3 regions of the Marinobacter sp. THAF197a genome follow, and region 1 is predicted to be linked to each of the others. Evidence: predicted binding sites of a transcription regulator. Region 1 holds the regulator's gene; each other region holds the start of a gene.
What was found. The regulator sigma-54, encoded in region 1, starts transcription at its own class of promoters, with help from an activator protein. The targets are predictions, from matches to a motif close to ANTGGCATNNANNTTGCTNT.
Positions count from the first base shown of each region.

Region 2: the regulator sigma-54 is predicted to act here: its motif matches at 3,262-3,281, upstream of FIV08_RS05490 (sigma 54-interacting transcriptional regulator).
Region 3: the regulator sigma-54 is predicted to act here: its motif matches at 3,309-3,328, upstream of FIV08_RS08780 (PEP-CTERM sorting domain-containing protein).

Region 1 covers NZ_CP045324.1:2,860,106-2,865,652, reverse strand. The annotation lists gene mgtE (magnesium transporter) at 1-49, opposite strand, end outside; gene FIV08_RS13305 (HPr family phosphocarrier protein) at 144-413, opposite strand; gene rapZ (RNase adapter RapZ) at 420-1,304, opposite strand; gene ptsN (PTS IIA-like nitrogen regulatory protein PtsN) at 1,345-1,812, opposite strand; gene hpf (ribosome hibernation promoting factor) at 1,911-2,213, opposite strand; gene FIV08_RS13285 (RNA polymerase factor sigma-54) at 2,289-3,824, opposite strand; gene lptB (LPS export ABC transporter ATP-binding protein) at 4,008-4,733, opposite strand; gene lptA (lipopolysaccharide transport periplasmic protein LptA) at 4,741-5,277, opposite strand; gene lptC (LPS export ABC transporter periplasmic protein LptC) at 5,261-5,547, opposite strand, start outside.
Region 2 covers NZ_CP045324.1:1,175,657-1,181,203, forward strand. The annotation lists gene FIV08_RS05485 (sodium-dependent transporter) at 1-886, shown strand, start outside; gene FIV08_RS05490 (sigma 54-interacting transcriptional regulator) at 1,332-3,230, opposite strand; gene FIV08_RS05495 (ABC transporter substrate-binding protein) at 3,534-4,958, shown strand; gene ntrB (nitrate ABC transporter permease) at 4,961-5,547, shown strand, end outside.
Region 3 covers NZ_CP045324.1:1,887,180-1,892,726, reverse strand. The annotation lists gene FIV08_RS08790 (tetratricopeptide repeat protein) at 1-1,148, shown strand, start outside; gene FIV08_RS08785 (PA14 domain-containing protein) at 1,269-3,233, shown strand; gene FIV08_RS08780 (PEP-CTERM sorting domain-containing protein) at 3,379-4,059, shown strand; gene FIV08_RS08775 (glycosyltransferase) at 4,127-5,260, shown strand; gene FIV08_RS08770 (PEP-CTERM sorting domain-containing protein) at 5,207-5,547, opposite strand, start outside.

The DNA of each region.
Region 1 (5,547 bases):
GGGAGCGAAGGCGCTGGCGGGCCTGACTTTTTTCCAGAATATCGGTCATGAAACCACCTGCGATCAGAAAACTGTCGCATTATAGCGGAGTTAGCGGCCTCAGGTGAGAAAGGATTGTAGGTGAATGACGAACCAGGGTGTGCTCAACCCCCCTCGCCGAAATAATCACCGATCAGTTCTACGAGTGCCTCGATGGCTTCCTGCTCATCAGGGCCATCGGCGACCAGTTCAATATCAGTGCCCTGGCTGGCAGCCAGCATCATCACCTGCATGATGTTCTTGGCATCCACGTCCCGGCCCTTGCCGCGGATTCGTACCTGGCTGTCAAAGCCGGAGGCGGTGGCCACAAGCTTGGCGGTGGCGCGGGCATGCAAGCCCAGTTTATTGATGATGGTGACGGGGCGGCAGATCATGTTGGATCAGATCTCCCCTCGGGCCTGGAGATGGGGAAGTTCAGTATGACGAACCTGCACGTTGTTGTATCGGGTGCGGAAGTGCTGGCCCAGTTGCTCGCAGACATAGACGGAACGGTGCTGGCCACCGGTACAGCCAATAGAAATGGTCATGTAGCTGCGGTTGCTGTCGGCGAACGACGGTAGCCAGGTATCCAGGAAGCGGATCAGGTCGTCCACCATTTGCCCGGTGAGAGGTTCCCGCTCGAGAAACTCGATAACCGGCTGATCGGTACCGACGTATTTGCGCAGGCTGGTATCCCAGTATGGATTGGGCAGGCAGCGCACATCGAAAACGTAATCGGAATCGACCGGTACGCCATGCTTGAAACCGAATGACTGGAACAGCAGTGCAAGCTCCTGATCCTTGCGACCGACCACTCGCTGTTTGACCATGTCGCGCAGTTCATACATCGACATGCCGGTGGTGTTGATGTAAAGGTCTGCCAGTTTTGACAGCGGTTCCAATAGTGCCTTTTCGTTGGTGATGGCTTCTCGGAGGGAGGTACGGTCATCGCTCAGCGGGTGCTTTCGGCGTGTGGCGTGGAACCGCTGCAGCAGGGACTGTTCATCGGCATCCAGAAAGATAATCTCGACAACGACTCCCGCATCGCGAAGCTGGCGATAGATCTGTTCGAAGTTGGCCAGTTCGGCAGACAGGTTGCGGGCGTCGATGCTGACGGCCATTTTCCGGAGCCGCCCCGGCGCTTCCTGTTGTGCCGCTTCCCGGGTCAGCGGGAACAGCAGTCCGATGGGAAGGTTATCAATGCAATAAAAACCCAGATCTTCGAGCACATGCAACGCGGTACTCTTACCGGACCCGGATCGGCCACTGACGATGATCAGTTTCATGATGGACGCTCCTGCCTGCTTCTGTTGGTGCTACTGCTTATCAGGATGCCGCGGTCATGCGCTGGTAAAGGGATGCTGCATCCTGGCACTGGCGAAGCTGTTCACAGAACCCGTTGTCGTTGAATTTCTCGGCCAACTGGCTTAGCAACTCCAGATGTTCACTGGTGGCTTCTTTGGGCACGATCAAGGCAAACACCAAGTCGACCGGCTGATTGTCGATAGCATCGAAGTCGATGCTCTCTTCCAGTGTCATCAGCACGCCGATCACACGGTCCAGCCCCTCCAGCCGGCAATGGGGTATGGCAATACCCTGGCCGATACCGGTGCTGCCAAGCCGCTCGCGAGAAACCAGATTGCTGAAAATCTCGGTGTCGCTGAGGATTTCATCCTGATGATGAATATGCTCTGCGATGGTTTCCAGTACCCGCTTTTTACTGGAGGCTGGCACCCTGCACAGCGTCAGTTCGGGAGCCAGAATGTTGTCGATGGTCAGGGATGTATCGCTCATGGATCGACTGTGATTCCGTAAAAAAAAGGCTGCGGCCGGTATGCCCCGCCGCAGCTCGTATCATTGAAACACCCGGTACGATGGCGCTATGAGCGCGCTCAGCCGTTGCCGTGCATCCGGTCTACGTTCTTTTCTTTGTGCTTGAGGATCTGGCGGTCCAGTTTGTCCACCAGCGAATCAATCGCGGCGTACATATCCTCACTCTCTGCCTTTGCATGGATATCGCCACCGATGACATGCAGGGTGGCTTCAGCCATCTGACGTACCTTCTCAACTTCCAGCGTCACCTGACAGTTACTGATGTGGTCAAAGTGACGCTCCAGCTTCTCGAACTTGGTGTTGACGTAATCCTTCAATGCAGGGGTCAGTTCTACGTGATGGCCTGAAATGTTGAGTTGCATAGGCGTCTCCTGTTGTCATCATGCCGGTGTTGCCACCGGGCTGCGTGTCCGGTGCTTCGTGCACCGGCAAAAACATTAAACCAGTCGTTTGCGCTCGTTTGAAGGAGGGATGTGCATGGCCTCCCGGTATTTGGCAACGGTGCGCCGGGCTACATTGATGCCCTGATCTCCAAGCATGGCTGCAATCTTGCTATCGCTCAACGGCTTTTTTGGAGTTTCTTCTGAAATCAGTTTCTTGATCATCGCACGAATAGCAGTGGAGGAACATTCTCCGCCCTCAGCGGTACTGACGTGGCTGGAGAAAAAGTACTTCAGCTCGAAAATGCCGCGGGGTGTGTGCATATACTTTTGCGTGGTGACCCGTGAAATGGTGGATTCGTGCATTTCCACGGCCTGGGCGATATCCGAGAGGATCAGCGGCTTCATCGCTTCCTCCCCCTGGTCCAGGAAACCCTGTTGGTGCTCAACAATCCGGGTGGCGACTTTCAGTAGCGTTTCATTGCGGCTTTGTAGGCTTTTAATGAACCACTTGGCCTCCTGCAGTTGATCCCGCAGGTAGGTGTTATCAGCACTGCTATCGGCGCGACGGATCAGCGATGCATAGCTGGCGTTGACCCGAATTCTCGGGGCGATCTCCGGGTTGAGCTCAACACGCCACCGGCCCTCGTGTTTTCGGACGATGACGTCTGGTATCACGTAATCCGGCTCCGCTCGGTCCACCACGTCACCCGGGCGGGGGTTGAGGCTGGTAATCAGGGCCAGAACTTCGCGCAGCTGATCTTCTTTGAGTCTGCTGCGGCGCAGCAGTTGCGCGTAATCCCGGTTGCCCAGCAGGTGCAGGAACTGGGTAACCACCAGGCGGGCCTGTCGAAGCCAGGGGGTATCTGGCGGCAACTGGTTGAGCTGAATCAGCAGGCATTCCTGCAGGTCCCGGGCGAACACGCCCGGCGGGTCGAAGTGTTGTAGCCGGTGCAGGACCGCTTCTACCTCGTCCAGTTCAAGGGGGTCTTCTTCGGTTTCGTCCTGCAGGCCGGAATGGATTTCCTCAATTGCTGAGGTCAGGTAACCGCGCTCGTCCACAGCGTCCATCAGGGCGTGGGCGATTGCCTGGTCACGCTCGCTCATGGGGGTCAGATTGAGCTGCCATTCCAGGTGGTCCTGGAGGGTCTCGGCCGGTGAATTGCGGGTTTCGAAATCCGACTCGTTCTCGTCGTCCCCTTTGCTGGCTGGCGCCGGTGCAGACTGGTAGATATCGTCCCAGGCGGTGTCTACGGGCAGGTCGTCGGGGATGTTATCCGGGATGTCGTTTTCGGAAGCCCAGTCCGGGCCATTTTCGTTTTCATCCCAGTCAGAGGCAGCCTCGGTGGCTGGTTCATCGTGGTCGGAATCCCGGTCTTTATGTTCGTCCCGGGTATCGGCATCCGTATCGGGGGTGTCAGACTGATCGTCATCCTCGGAGGTTTCCAGCATGGGGTTGGATTCCAGTGCCTGCTGGATTTCCTGCTGGAGGTCGAGGGTGGAAAGCTGAAGCAGGCGAATGGCCTGTTGCAGCTGGGGCGTCATGGTCAGACTCTGGCCCATCTTAAGCTGTAATGAGGCTTTCATAACCATGGCTCAAGATCCATAAATCAAGGGTGTCCCGGTAGTGACGTTGCCTGCTGTCAGGCAAAAAAATTGTTATACGCTGGTTACTTGCCGCTCACTGTTGTCAGTATAAGCAAGTTCTTTGCCGAGTTTACTTGCTACAGATCATCAAAACAATCAGACCTCGGTCGTCGAGGGGTTTTCTTCCGCTTACAGGTGGAACTCATCACCCAGGTAGACTTCCTTGACCTGCTGATTGGCCAGGATGGCTTCAGCATTGCCGGAGGCGATGATATGGCCGCCGGAGACAATGTAGGCGTTTTCACAAATATCGAGGGTTTCCCGCACGTTGTGATCGGTGATCAGCACACCAATGCCTTTATCTCGCAAATGCCGGATGATGTGTTTGATGTCGCTGACCGAGATGGGGTCTACCCCGGCGAAGGGCTCATCCAGCAGAATAAACGCAGGTTCCATGGCCAGCGCTCTGGCGATTTCGACGCGCCGCCGTTCACCACCGGACAGCGCCATACCCAGGCTGTCCCGGATATGGGTGATGTGAAATTCCTCGAGCAGTTCCTCAAGTTTGGCTTCCCGCTCAGGCCGTTTCATGCCTTTTCGGGTTTCCAGAATGGCCATGATGTTGTCGCGCACGGTAAGTTTGCGGAATACCGAGGCTTCCTGGGGCAGGTAGCCGATGCCTTTGCGTGCCCGGCCATGCATGGGCAGGGGTGTGATGTCCTGGCTGTCAATGGTGATTCGGCCGCGGTCGGAGGGTACAAGCCCGACAATCATGTAAAAACAGGTAGTTTTCCCGGCGCCGTTGGGGCCGAGCAGGCCTACGATTTCTCCGGACCGGATTTCCAGAGACACATCGAGAACCACTTTTTTCTGTTTGTAGCTTTTTGCCAGGTTGCTGGCCCTGAGAACTGCCATCAGTAACCTATTCGTCTGAGGGGTTGCTGGAGCCGCGAGGCTGAATCACCATTTCCACCCGGCCAGAGCTCTCTTCCGAAGGCGTGCCGCCTTCTGCAGTGACCACCCTGCGCACGGTGTCGTATTGGATGACGTCGCCCCGGAACACATTGTTGCCCTGTTCAATCACTGCCTGGCGCTCGAACGTCAGCCGGTTTTCCGCCGCTGACCAGGTGATGGTCCGCGCCCGGGCGTCTGTCATGGCTTCACCTTCCCGTGCCGGCTGGCGATATCGGGCGGGTTCGCCGCTTGCCTCAATCCGGCTTAGACCTTCGGGGCTTCGATACAGTACCACCCGTTCTGCGTTCAGCTGGGTGGCCCCCTGAACCAGTTCAACGTCGCCGGTGTAGATGGCGGTCCCTTCGGTATCGTCCAGGCGGGCGGAATCAGCGCTGACCTTGATGGGGGTGTCGGAATCCAGATCAAACGCGGTTGCCGGGCTGGCCAGCATCAGTGCGGCCAGTATGACCGGCAGTCGGTGTGTGCGCTTACCTGATGGTTTCATATTGCCCTTCCACCCGGGAGTTGAGTTCCAGTATGCGTTCGTTTATCCAGGCTTTCATGCCATTGGCCTGGGTAACGCCGAACGGTTCGGTAATGGTGACCGGTTGATCGGTGTATACCGTGCCCTGGCGGTTATCCAGGGTCAGTGAGTCGGTTTTCAGGGTGGCTTCAGAGTCGCCGGTTTGACGGAGTACGACGACGTTGCCCGTCAAGGTCACCTGATCATCGTCTTGCCGGAGGCTACCTTCATCCGCTTCGATTATCCATGGTG
Region 2 (5,547 bases), 1.7 Mb from region 1:
GGCTGCCATCATCCTGGCTCGGGATGTGAAGGCGATTGAAGTCTTCTCGAAAATGTTGATGCCCGTGCTGCTGTTGGTGATGATCGGGCTGATGCTGTTTGCCTCGACGACGCCGGGATGGGAGCAAACCAAATCTTTTTTCTTTGACGTGGACTGGAGCCGGCTTGCAGACGGTCGTCTGTGGGCGTTTGCCTTTGGCCAGGCGTTCTACACCCTCGCCATCGGGCAGGGATATCTGGTCACCTACGGCAGTTTTATCCCCCGCAAAACCCACGTGCCCCGGGCTTGCCTGGTCGTTGCCGGTACTGAGACCAGCGTTGCCTTGCTGGCGGGGTGGATGATCTTCCCATTTGTGTTCAGTCTGGGCATGGAGCCTACCGAAGGCAGCCAGCTGGCGTTTGTCACCATGCCGCAGGTGTTTGAGGATATGCGTGGTGGTTACTGGGTTGGCGTGCTTTTCTTCGCATTATTCTTCATGGCCGCATTTAGCTCCAGCCTGGCGGGCCTGAAGGTGATGATTGCCGCAGTGGCGGAGGAGTTTCGCCTCAGTAATGCGGTGGCTGTCAGTATCGTCACCGTGGTGATGCTGGTGCTCGGTACCGCATCGGCATTGAGCTTCACACCCCTGGAATGGACCATCGCCGGTGAGCCAGTGCTGGATGTGATCGACCGGGTGGCCGGTGGCAATGTGATTATCTTCTCTGGAGTATTCGGAGCCGCCTTGTTCTGCTGGTTTATACCCCCGCAGCGAATCCGGACCGTTCTGGGCACCGAGAGCCGTTGGTGGGAATGGCGGATTTACCTGGTCGGTCGGTTTCTGCCCGTGCTGGTGCTGCTCTGGATTGTAGTCACCTACGCGCTCAGCCAGCTTGGGTTTGGCTCGTAGTCCACTTGCTGCGGAGGTGGGGGCTGGTTTGGGCTCCTAGCCTGCTGGTTGAGGGGCGGGTACGCGGGGTATGGGGTATTTTTCTTCTGGGAAAAACAACTCGCTTCGCTCAGACATCTTTTTCCCTGCCAGAAAAATACCCCATACCCCCCTACCGACGTGCAACTCAGGAATACCAAGGGCAAAACGCAACGAAAGTGCCCTGAATTAATGACTAGCACTGGACCATATCGCTCGTTTTCGCTTCTAAGCGCAAAAACCAATGCGGTCATCAAGCGGTTACCCGCCAATGCCCGTCGGCGCGGGGTGGTTGTTGGGTTTTTTGCCGGAAAAAGATGTTTGAGCGAAGCGAGTTGTTTTTCCAAAAAAAATCCAACAGCCGCCCCGCAAGCCCGCCCGCACAGCTGGAAGGCTAGGAGCCCAAGCCAGAAACCCAAGCGCAAACCTAAGAAGCCCGAAACTGCCGAGCATCCAACTTGAGCTTGCCCAGGCGGGAGTTGAGGGTCGTCGGTTTGATGCCTAGCAGTGCCGCTGCTCCGTCATCACCGAATATGCGCCCGCCAGTCATTTTCAGCGCCTTGATCAGGTTCTGTTTCTCCAGCTCCTTCAGATCAGCCTCGGTTAACAGCTCACTGTCGTAATGACGCGATGGCGTTGAGTTCGCTGCGGCATGCGCAGAAGGTTCGACACCCGGAAGGTCCAGGTCCAGGCGGCCAACGGCGGTAATCACCTGGCGTTCGATCACGTTTTCCAGTTCCCGAACGTTGCCCGGCCAGTGGTAGGCCTTGAGGGTACTCACATCTCGTTCTGTCAGAACCAGCGGTGGCCGGTTGAACTTCTGACACGCCCGGTTCAGGAACTCCTGGGCCAGCATCGGGATGTCTTCAAGTCTCCTGCGCAGGGGGATGGACTCGATGGGGAAGACGTTGAGGCGAAAATACAGGTCTTCCCGGAAGGTTTTCTCCTGCACCTCCGTTTTTAACTCCCGGTTGGTGGCCGCTATTACCCTTACATCGACGGCGCGAGTCTTGTTCTCACCCACGCGTTCGAACTGCTGATCCTGAAGCACCCGCAACAGCTTGCCCTGCAATTCCAAAGGGATTTCACCCACTTCATCCAGAAACAGGGTGCCGCCGTCGGCCAGTTCGAATCGGCCGATTCTGTCGTTCACGGCGCCAGTGAAGGCGCCTTTGATGTGGCCGAAGAACTCGCTCTCAAACAGGTCTTTTGGAATCGCGGCGCAGTTTACCCGGATCAACGGGCGGTCGCGTCGGGTGCTGGCCTGGTGGATGGCGCGGGCAATCAACTCCTTGCCGGTGCCGGATTCGCCGGTGATCAGAACGTTGGCGTCTGTCGGAGCCACCATGCCGATGCGCCGCACGATGGCCTTGATGGCGTCGCTCTGGCCGAGGATTTCGTGGAAGTGGAACTCCGCGCTGAGTTCTTCCTGTAGGTAGGCATTTTCCATTTCCAGCCGGCGTTTCAGGCTCTCTACTTCTTCCAGTGCTGACTGCAGTTCCTTCTGGGCTTGCAGTCTGGCGGAGATGTCCCGGAACACCACAACCGCACCCACCGGGTGGCCGTTGTCCATGATCGGGGTGCTGGTGTACTCCACCGGAAACCCGGTGCCGTCTTTGCGCCAGAACCAGTCGTCGCCAACGCGCTTGATGCTGCCATCCCGGAAAGCGCCGTAGATGGGGCATTCTTTCAGTGGGAACAGGCTGCCGTCTTCGTGGGAGTGATGCACAACACGGTGTATCACGCGCCCCATGAGTTCATCCATGCGCCAGCCCAGCATGCGCTCGGCGGCGGGATTGGCGAAGGTGGTGCGGCCTTCGGCGTCCACCCCGTAAATGCCTTCGCCAACGGCGTGGAGAATCAGCTGGTTCTCCCGCTCCATATCCTTGAACAGCTCTTCCACTCGTCGCCACTCCAGCAGGCCACCCCGGTGGTAGTGATTGGCTTCGTGGCGTTCGCGCAGGGTTCTCAATTGTCGCCGATCACGCAGGAGCAGTAGCAGGGTTTGCGCTTCTGCCTCGCCCACGCAGGAAGAAGAAATTTCCAGTTCAACCGTGTGGCCATCCCGGTGTTTCAGGTGGAAATCACGGCTCCAGCTGTGGCTGCGGAACAGGGTTTCTTCGGTGAAATTGATCAGCTGGGGCCGCTGGTCAGCAAACAGCTGGGTACATGCCATGTTGGCAATGGATTGTCGGTCGGTGCCGGCCATTCGTGCCATGGCGCTGTTGGCGGAGAGGATCAGGTCCTGGCCCGCATCTACCAGAAGGGCAGCCTCTGGCAGGTGGTTGATCCATTGGTGTGTTTCCATGCGTTCGGGCTGGTTCATGCCGGGCCTCCGCTTGAGTGACGGTAAATGCCAAACAAAGCCTGTGCCAACTACGAAAAATCGAAGCGCTCACTACGATAAATCGTGCATTGCGAAATTTCGTAGTGCACCTGGTTAGCATGAGTTTGTATTAAGCCCCATAAAAACAATGAGGTAGAGGTTTTAATAAAGTTGGCACGAACCCCGCAATAGTCATCTCAGAACGTGCTGTTTGCCAAGGCCAAATCCTGGCCGGGCAGAACCAGAGTCTTAGTTGCACCGCAAGAGTGCAAAAAAACTATCTGAGAGTAGGGAGAGTGCACCATGACAACCAAAAGCCTTGGAAACCCGTTTGACGGCGACCAGTCACTGATCCACGCGAAAACCTGTGGTTGCCCGGAATGCAAGCCTGGTGACGGCCTGCCGTCTGTATCGCTGAACCTTCGTGAGACTGCGGGCGAGCAAGCCACAGGCTCTACGGCCGGGATGGATTCCGAAGCCATGATGGACCGCGCCATCGAAAGCGCCGTGGTGCGTTCGGTGTTCGGTCACAACGATCACAGTCGCCGCAGCTTCATGAAGATGATGGGGGCAGGCACCGCAGCGGCATTGCTGGGCTCTGTGTTCCCCATGGATAAAGCCAAGGCGGCGGTGAAGGAATCTCTGGGCAAGCTGGAAAAAACCAAACTGAACGTTGGCTTTGTGCCGATCACCTGCGCCACGCCCATCATTATGGCCGCTCCGATGGGGTTTTATGAGCGCTATGGCCTGGACGTCACCGTCACCAAAACGGCGGGTTGGGCCGTGGCTCGGGACAAGTCTCTGGCGGGTGAATATGACGCCTCACACATGCTCACTCCCATGCCCCTGGCCATGACCATGGGCGCCGGTTCCACGCCGGAGCCGTTCATCATGCCAGCGGTTGAGAACATCAACGGCCAGGCGATCGTGCTGCACGTGGACCACATGGACAAGCGCGACCCGAAGCAGTGGAAAGGCTTCAAATTCGGGGTGCCGTTCGAGTATTCCATGCACAACTTCCTGTTGCGCTATTACCTGGCTGAAAACGGTATTGATCCGGATAAAGACGTTCAGATCCGGGTGGTTCCGCCACCTGAGATGGTGGCCAACCTGCGCGCCGGCAACCTGGATGGCTACCTGTCACCAGACCCGTTCAACCAGCGAGCGGTATGGGAGAAGGTCGGCTTCATTCATATGCTCACCAAGGATATCTGGGAAGGGCACCCCTGCTGCGCCTTCGCCTGCAGCCAGAAATTTGCCAGCCAGAACCCGAACACCTACGGCGCTTTGTTGCGCGCCATCATCGACGCCACCCAGTACTCCAATGAGCCTGAAAATCGCAAAGAGATCGCCGAGGCCATTGCCCCCCGAAACTACCTGAACCAGCCGGTGCCGGTGATCCAGCAGGTGCTGACCGGCCGATACGCCGATGGCCTGGGCGAGGTGCAGAACGTGCCGGACCGCATCGACTTCGACCCGTTCCCCTGGCACTCCATGGGCGTTTGGATTCTTACCCAGATGAAACGCTGGGGCTACATCGAGGGCGATGTGGATTACAAAGGCATCGCTGAGCAGGTCTACCTGGCGGGTGAAACCGGCAAGCTGATGCGTGAGATGGGTTATACGGCACCCACCGAGACCTACAAAACCCACACCATCATGGGCAAAACCTTCGATCCGGAAACCCCGGAAGAGTATGCCCGCAGCTTTGCCATCGGGAGGATTTGATCATGGCCTCGTTGAATGTGAGGGCAGCACTGCTGTCGGTGTCTTTCCTGATTCTGGCTTTGGGTATGTGGGAAATGGCCACACAGCCCCCGGCCGCTCAGGAAGCCATGTCGGAGTATGAACTGCTGATGGGCGGTGCGGACCAGGAATCCCGTGTGCCGCCACCCACGGCGGTTCTCAAGGTGGCCTGGGCTGAATTGTCCAACCCGTTCTACGACGCGGGTGCCAATGATAAAGGTATCGGCATTCAGTTGGCCTACTCGGTTTACCGGGTGCTGACGGGGTATCTGGCGGCCATGGCGATTGCCCTGCCATTGGGCTTTCTGATTGGCATGTCGCCGCTGATGTACAAGGCGCTCAACCCGTACATTCAGGTGCTTCGGCCCATCTCGCCCCTGGCCTGGATGCCGCTGGCCCTGTTCATTATCCAGGATTCGGATGCGTCGGCCATCTTCGTGATCTTCATCTGTTCCATCTGGCCTATGTTGCTGAACACCGCCTTCGGCGTGGCGAACGTGCGCTCGGACTGGGTCAACGTGGCGCGCACCCACGAGCTCAATCCGTTCAAGACGGCGATTACGGTGATTCT
Region 3 (5,547 bases), 970 kb from region 1:
CACACAAAGCGGCACCCGACAACCCGACGCCTCTGGTAGGGCTCGGTAACCTGGCCCGGTTGCGCGATGATAATGACACCGCCCGAGAACTCTATACTCAGGCCGTAAGGCTGGCGCCCGACAACCGCGGAGCACTGCAAGCAATTGCCAACCTCCTGCCCAGAGACGACCTAACCGAGTTGATGCGAAGCATACGCGAGGACAACCCGGAAGCGGCAGGGCCGCGCCTGATTCTTCTTGAGACAGCACTCATTGAGAACAACACCTCCGAAGCCGACGAACTCACTGCCCAGCTGATGGAGCGGCAGCAAGCGGATGCGCCAGCTCCCACCGAGCCACTGGTCGCCACAGTGTACGACGGTATCGCAACGCAACTGGTACAGCGTGGACAAACCGAACGGGCGCTACAGATACTCAATCGGGGCCGCACCTTGTTCCCGGATAACGAAGACATGGCCCTGAAAGTGGCCTCTATCGAATTCCGTAATGGCAATACCGCTGCAGCCAGGGACGCTCTGAGGGACGCAAAACAACACAACCCCGAATCCCCAGGCCCATATCAGCTGGAAGCCAGCTATTACGAGAGCCAAGGTGAACACCAACAAGCCGCTGAGCTCTATCAGCTCGCACTCACCAAACGAAACACCCCAGAGCTGCAAGTTGCCCGAGCCAGAGCACTCAGTAGTGCAGGCCAACCCACCGCGGCACTGGAATCTCTTGAACGCGCCATGGAGCAGTTCCCGAACAACACCAGAATCATGCTCAGCCTGGCCATGGCACATCAGCAGACGGGCCAACAAGACAAAGCCAAGGCGAGTTACGAACAGCTGGTATCGCTCAGCCCGACCAATGCGGTAGCCCTTAACAACCTGGCATGGTTGTATTACGAAACGGGTGATAATCGGGCCCTGGACACTGCCAGGAAAGCCTACGAACTGGTCCCCGACAGCGCAGCGGTGGCGGATACCTATGGCTGGATACTGTTTGAATCCGGTGAGCAACAACAAAGCCTTGTCGTGCTTGAGAAAGCGCACGAGCTGGACCCAGGCTCCCGCGAAATTGCCATGCATCTGGTGGAGGCCTACAGGGCAGCCGGCAGGGATGACGACGCCAGGCGAATTCTGACCAAGCTGGATAACGAGGCCTGACAGAGGTTAACGCTATAAGCGCGGTAGGCAGATAGCGAAACGTTCCTAAGACTCGGTGGCAGCCCTAACACACTGCAACAATACTTTACACAATGTATCGTTGCGCAAGGAAGGTGAGTTATGGCTGCCAAGAAGATTCTCGGCCTCGGTGTGGTGGTGGTTTTTCTCGGTGGTTGCCAGAGTTGGCAGTTTCGGGACATTGAAAAACTACCGCCCACTGCTGCCATTCCAGAAGTCAGCGAACCGGGAAAAGTCGACGTCTGGTACTTTGATGGCATATCAGGCACCAACGTTCAAAGCATGGTAGATGCCGAAAAATTTCCGGACTCACCTGATGAAATCACCGAACTGAATCAATTAAGGCGCGCAGCGAGCCGGGCTAACAATTACGGCACCCTGATCCGTGGCTATGTGGAACCGCCCGCAACGGGTGAATACACCTTCTACATTGCAGGTGACGACGAAACTCAACTCTGGCTCTCCCCTTCACAGTCTCCGGAAGATATCGTTCGAATCGCCTCAACCATGGCGACCCCCCTCGATAACTTCACCCGCTACAGCTCACAAACTTCGGGCATTCATTACCTTGAGGCCGGGCAAAAATACTACTTCGAGCTGAGACACAAAGAAGGCGGCTGGGATGACCACTTTACCGTGGCCTGGTCCGGGCCCGGGCTGAATCAACAGGTGATCGATGGTCCTTTCCTGCATAGTTTTGCGCAGACAACCCCGGGCACCCAACCGGACCTGACCACCGAAGAAGCCTATGAACTCGGCTACCGTATCGGATTTTTCGATGGTGAGAAGGGCTTGTCGTATAACGCCCAATATCCACCGCTGGATGAAGATGGTGATGGCCTCTACGACAACTGGGAAATCTATTATGGCCTGGACCCGACAGACCCGACGGATGCGATGTCAGATACCGACGGAGACCTGCTTACAGCACTGGATGAATTCTGGGCGCGCACAGATCCCAACCTTGCAGATACCGACGGCGATGGCATTCCCGATGGTTACGAATACGCTTACGGCCTTGATCCCACAGACCCAACCGATGCCTCGCGAGACCTGGATGGAGACGGATACTCTGTACTCGAGGAATACCTGGCGGGCACAAACCCACTGGATCCTGAGGATTTCCCTGCACCTGAAGCAACCTACCAGCCAGGATACGTTGGCCAGTATTTCACAGGCGTAAACTTTGACAGCTTTGTTTACACTCAGCGAGACACTGCCATTAATTTCAACTGGGGAAGTGGCAGCCCGTCTGCCAATATGCCCAATAATAATTTCAGTATTCGGTGGCAGGGCTGGTTTACTCCACCGCACACGGAAGGCACGCGCGAATACACGTTTGCCACAAGAACGGATGACGGTGTTGGCCTTTTCCTTGATGGCAACCTGGTCATCAATCAGTGGAAAAACCAATCCGCCACCACCTATACCAGTACAGCCAGCCTCCCGGCCGAGATTCCCGTAGCGGTAACTATGGAATATTTCGAATCAGGATGGGACGCCTCTGCAAGTCTGGTGATATCCGATACAGCGACCGGGCAAAACCTTAACCCGGAAAACGTGGTGCAAGCCCTCTCTCTTGATAGCCCCTCCAGCGACAGCTCACTCAACGACGGCATAGACGACCTGTACAAGCTCCGATACGGCTTACCGCTGCTACAACCTGTCGCCGATCAAGTCTTTAATGACAGCGGTATTACCGTGTTGCAGGCTTACCAGTCAGGACTTCACCCGTACACACTTGAGACCGTATCTGAACCGGATGCGCCGGTAACCAGCGAACCATCTGATAATGGCGCCAGCGCGGGCAGTGTCACGCTATCCTGGACTCCGCCCCTTACACGCGTAGACGGCAGCAGTATCTCACTCAGCGAAATCTCCGGGTATTTGATCAACTACGGCCAAGCGCCAACAAACATGCCCCAGATCCTGGAGGTTCCAGCGGGCACAACTGAAGCAAGGATAGAAGGGCTCTCCTCGGGAGATTGGTACTTCACTATAAGGGTGATTGACACCAACGGACTGAGTAGCGAACCGTCAGATCCAGTTCAGTACAGTGTGCAGTAAAAGAGAGATCGTCGAATTAATTTACATCGCCCAGATTAAAGAAAGAATTAATTCTTTAAAATCAATGGTTTAAAATCTGGCACGCTATCTGCTTTGGTTAAAGGGTGTTGTAAAAATTCGACCACTCACTGGAGGAGTGACTCAAATGAACAAACTTACACAAGGCATCGCACTGGCAGCCGCAGTTGGTTTTTCCGGTTTCGCACAGGCAGCCTACATTGACGCCGTTGCCAACGGAAATGCCCCCGGCGCAGCCGCCGAGCAAACCGTACCCGGCGATAACGATTACGCAACCCGCGTTGCCGGCACCTGGACTGCTGACGCCCCGTTATATAGCGTTGGTGACTCAGTGTTGTTCGGGCACAACCTCGTATCGACCTCTTCAGACCCATTCAAACTGACATTTACTTATCTGGGTAAAGAGGCTTCAGATAACAACCAGTTCTACTGGGGTAACACCTTGGTATTCGATACCAACAGCACTCCAGACGATACGTTTAGCACTATATTCACTGGTGGCTTAAACGAATTACTAACGTTCAGCTTTATCAATGGAAACAACGTTGAGGTGGTCAATGATGGAACCAATGGCAGTCAACTGAACGTACCGGTAAATCCAAACACCTCTGTCAACTTCAACCTCTTTTACGTAGAAGATGACTACTTCCTTATCAGTTTCGATGATGGCTGGAGTGGCGATGATAACCACGATGACATGGTTATTGCCGTTCGCGCCTCAAAAGTCCCTGAGCCCGGCACCCTGGCTCTGTTGGGCCTCGGCCTAGCCGGTATCGCAGTGCGTATGAAGGGTCGTAAAAAAGCCTGACATGCAACTCTGTGCTACGCTTTAAAGCCCTGCCTTTGCAGGGCTTTTCTCTTTCTGGTGGTGACCCATGGACATCCTCATCGTTTATGCTAGCAGTGGGCGCGGGTTAAGAAAGGATGCGCTTATCCTTGAGTCTGCACTTAATTCTCTTGGGCATAATTGCCAAATAGAGCCATTACCACCAACACCAGAATGGCAAAACCAACTATCACATTATCGATACCGATTACTTAGTAAATATCTACCTGAACCCGTTGGGCGCCTTTACTATGCTTTAAAAAACGGTATCGCCAGATCAGTATCAGGACAATCAAAATCAGACTTGGTAATCCACCTTCAAAACCCTCGAGTGTCTCAACTACGCCGGGGTAAAAGGCATTGGCTGATTCCAAATCAGGAGTGGTTTGTTGAATCCCTACTACCATACCTCCCGAGTGTTGACCGAATTCTTTGCAAGACGCAACACGCTGCCGAGATCTTTTCGCGATACCATTCGGACGTGATGTACCTGGGCTTTACCGGCGGATCCGAGATATCCAAACCTTGTACTTCCGGCAAAAATTATCGCCTTGCGCTGCATGTAGCCGGTAACAGTCAATTCAAGGGAACCTCAGCAGTATTGGCTTGCTGGTCGCGACATCCTGAATGGCCAAAGCTAATAGTGGTTTCAGAACATATAGATAGCTCTGATTATCCCAACCAGAACATCGAGATCCTGAGCAATCTGACAGACAAGGAAATGAAAACACTTTGGCGGGAAGCAGGATTTGCAATTCTTCCGTCTGAAGTAGAGGGTTACGGACAGGTATTAGCGGAAGCACTCGAAAACGGTTGTGTGACAATCACCACAAATGCACCACCAATGAACGAACTGATTGAGAGAAGCCGAGGCTACCTGGCAGAGCCGAACAATAGCCGAGCCTTCCGGCTAGGAACCAGGTACATGGTTTCAGAACAAAGCCTTGATGCAACAATTAACACCGCCATAAACGCAATGCCGGAAACTCTTGAGCGGACTTCAGCCAATGCTGAACAGTGGTATTCCTCAAACCACAAAGCCTTTATTGAAAACCTCCAAGCAGCTATCAGCGAGTTAGTTGCCCCCCTTCCCCATGGACCCAGTCCGCAAGTCTCAGACCTCAACTGGTCAGTGAGGTCCTCCACGCGAATTTCTCACCAGTCTCTGGATCGCAGTGATTAACAACCCCAGAGAAAGCAGAATGAAAGTGGCCGGTTCTGGAATTTGTCTGGCCAATCCGTGGATAGGCCCTTTTGGCCAGGCCGAGTATGACGTGCTGTAATCAGAGTCATAAACTCCGAAATACCATGGCCCTTCAGCGAACGAATGAAACTCTTCAATAGGATTGGAGCCGGGCGGAGATGGAATCTCAACCCACAGCCACTCAAGGTCATAGTTAACGCCATTATGTTCGAATCGCCAATAAAATCCGTCAACAGCATTCCACTGATTCAGATAATAATCCCATC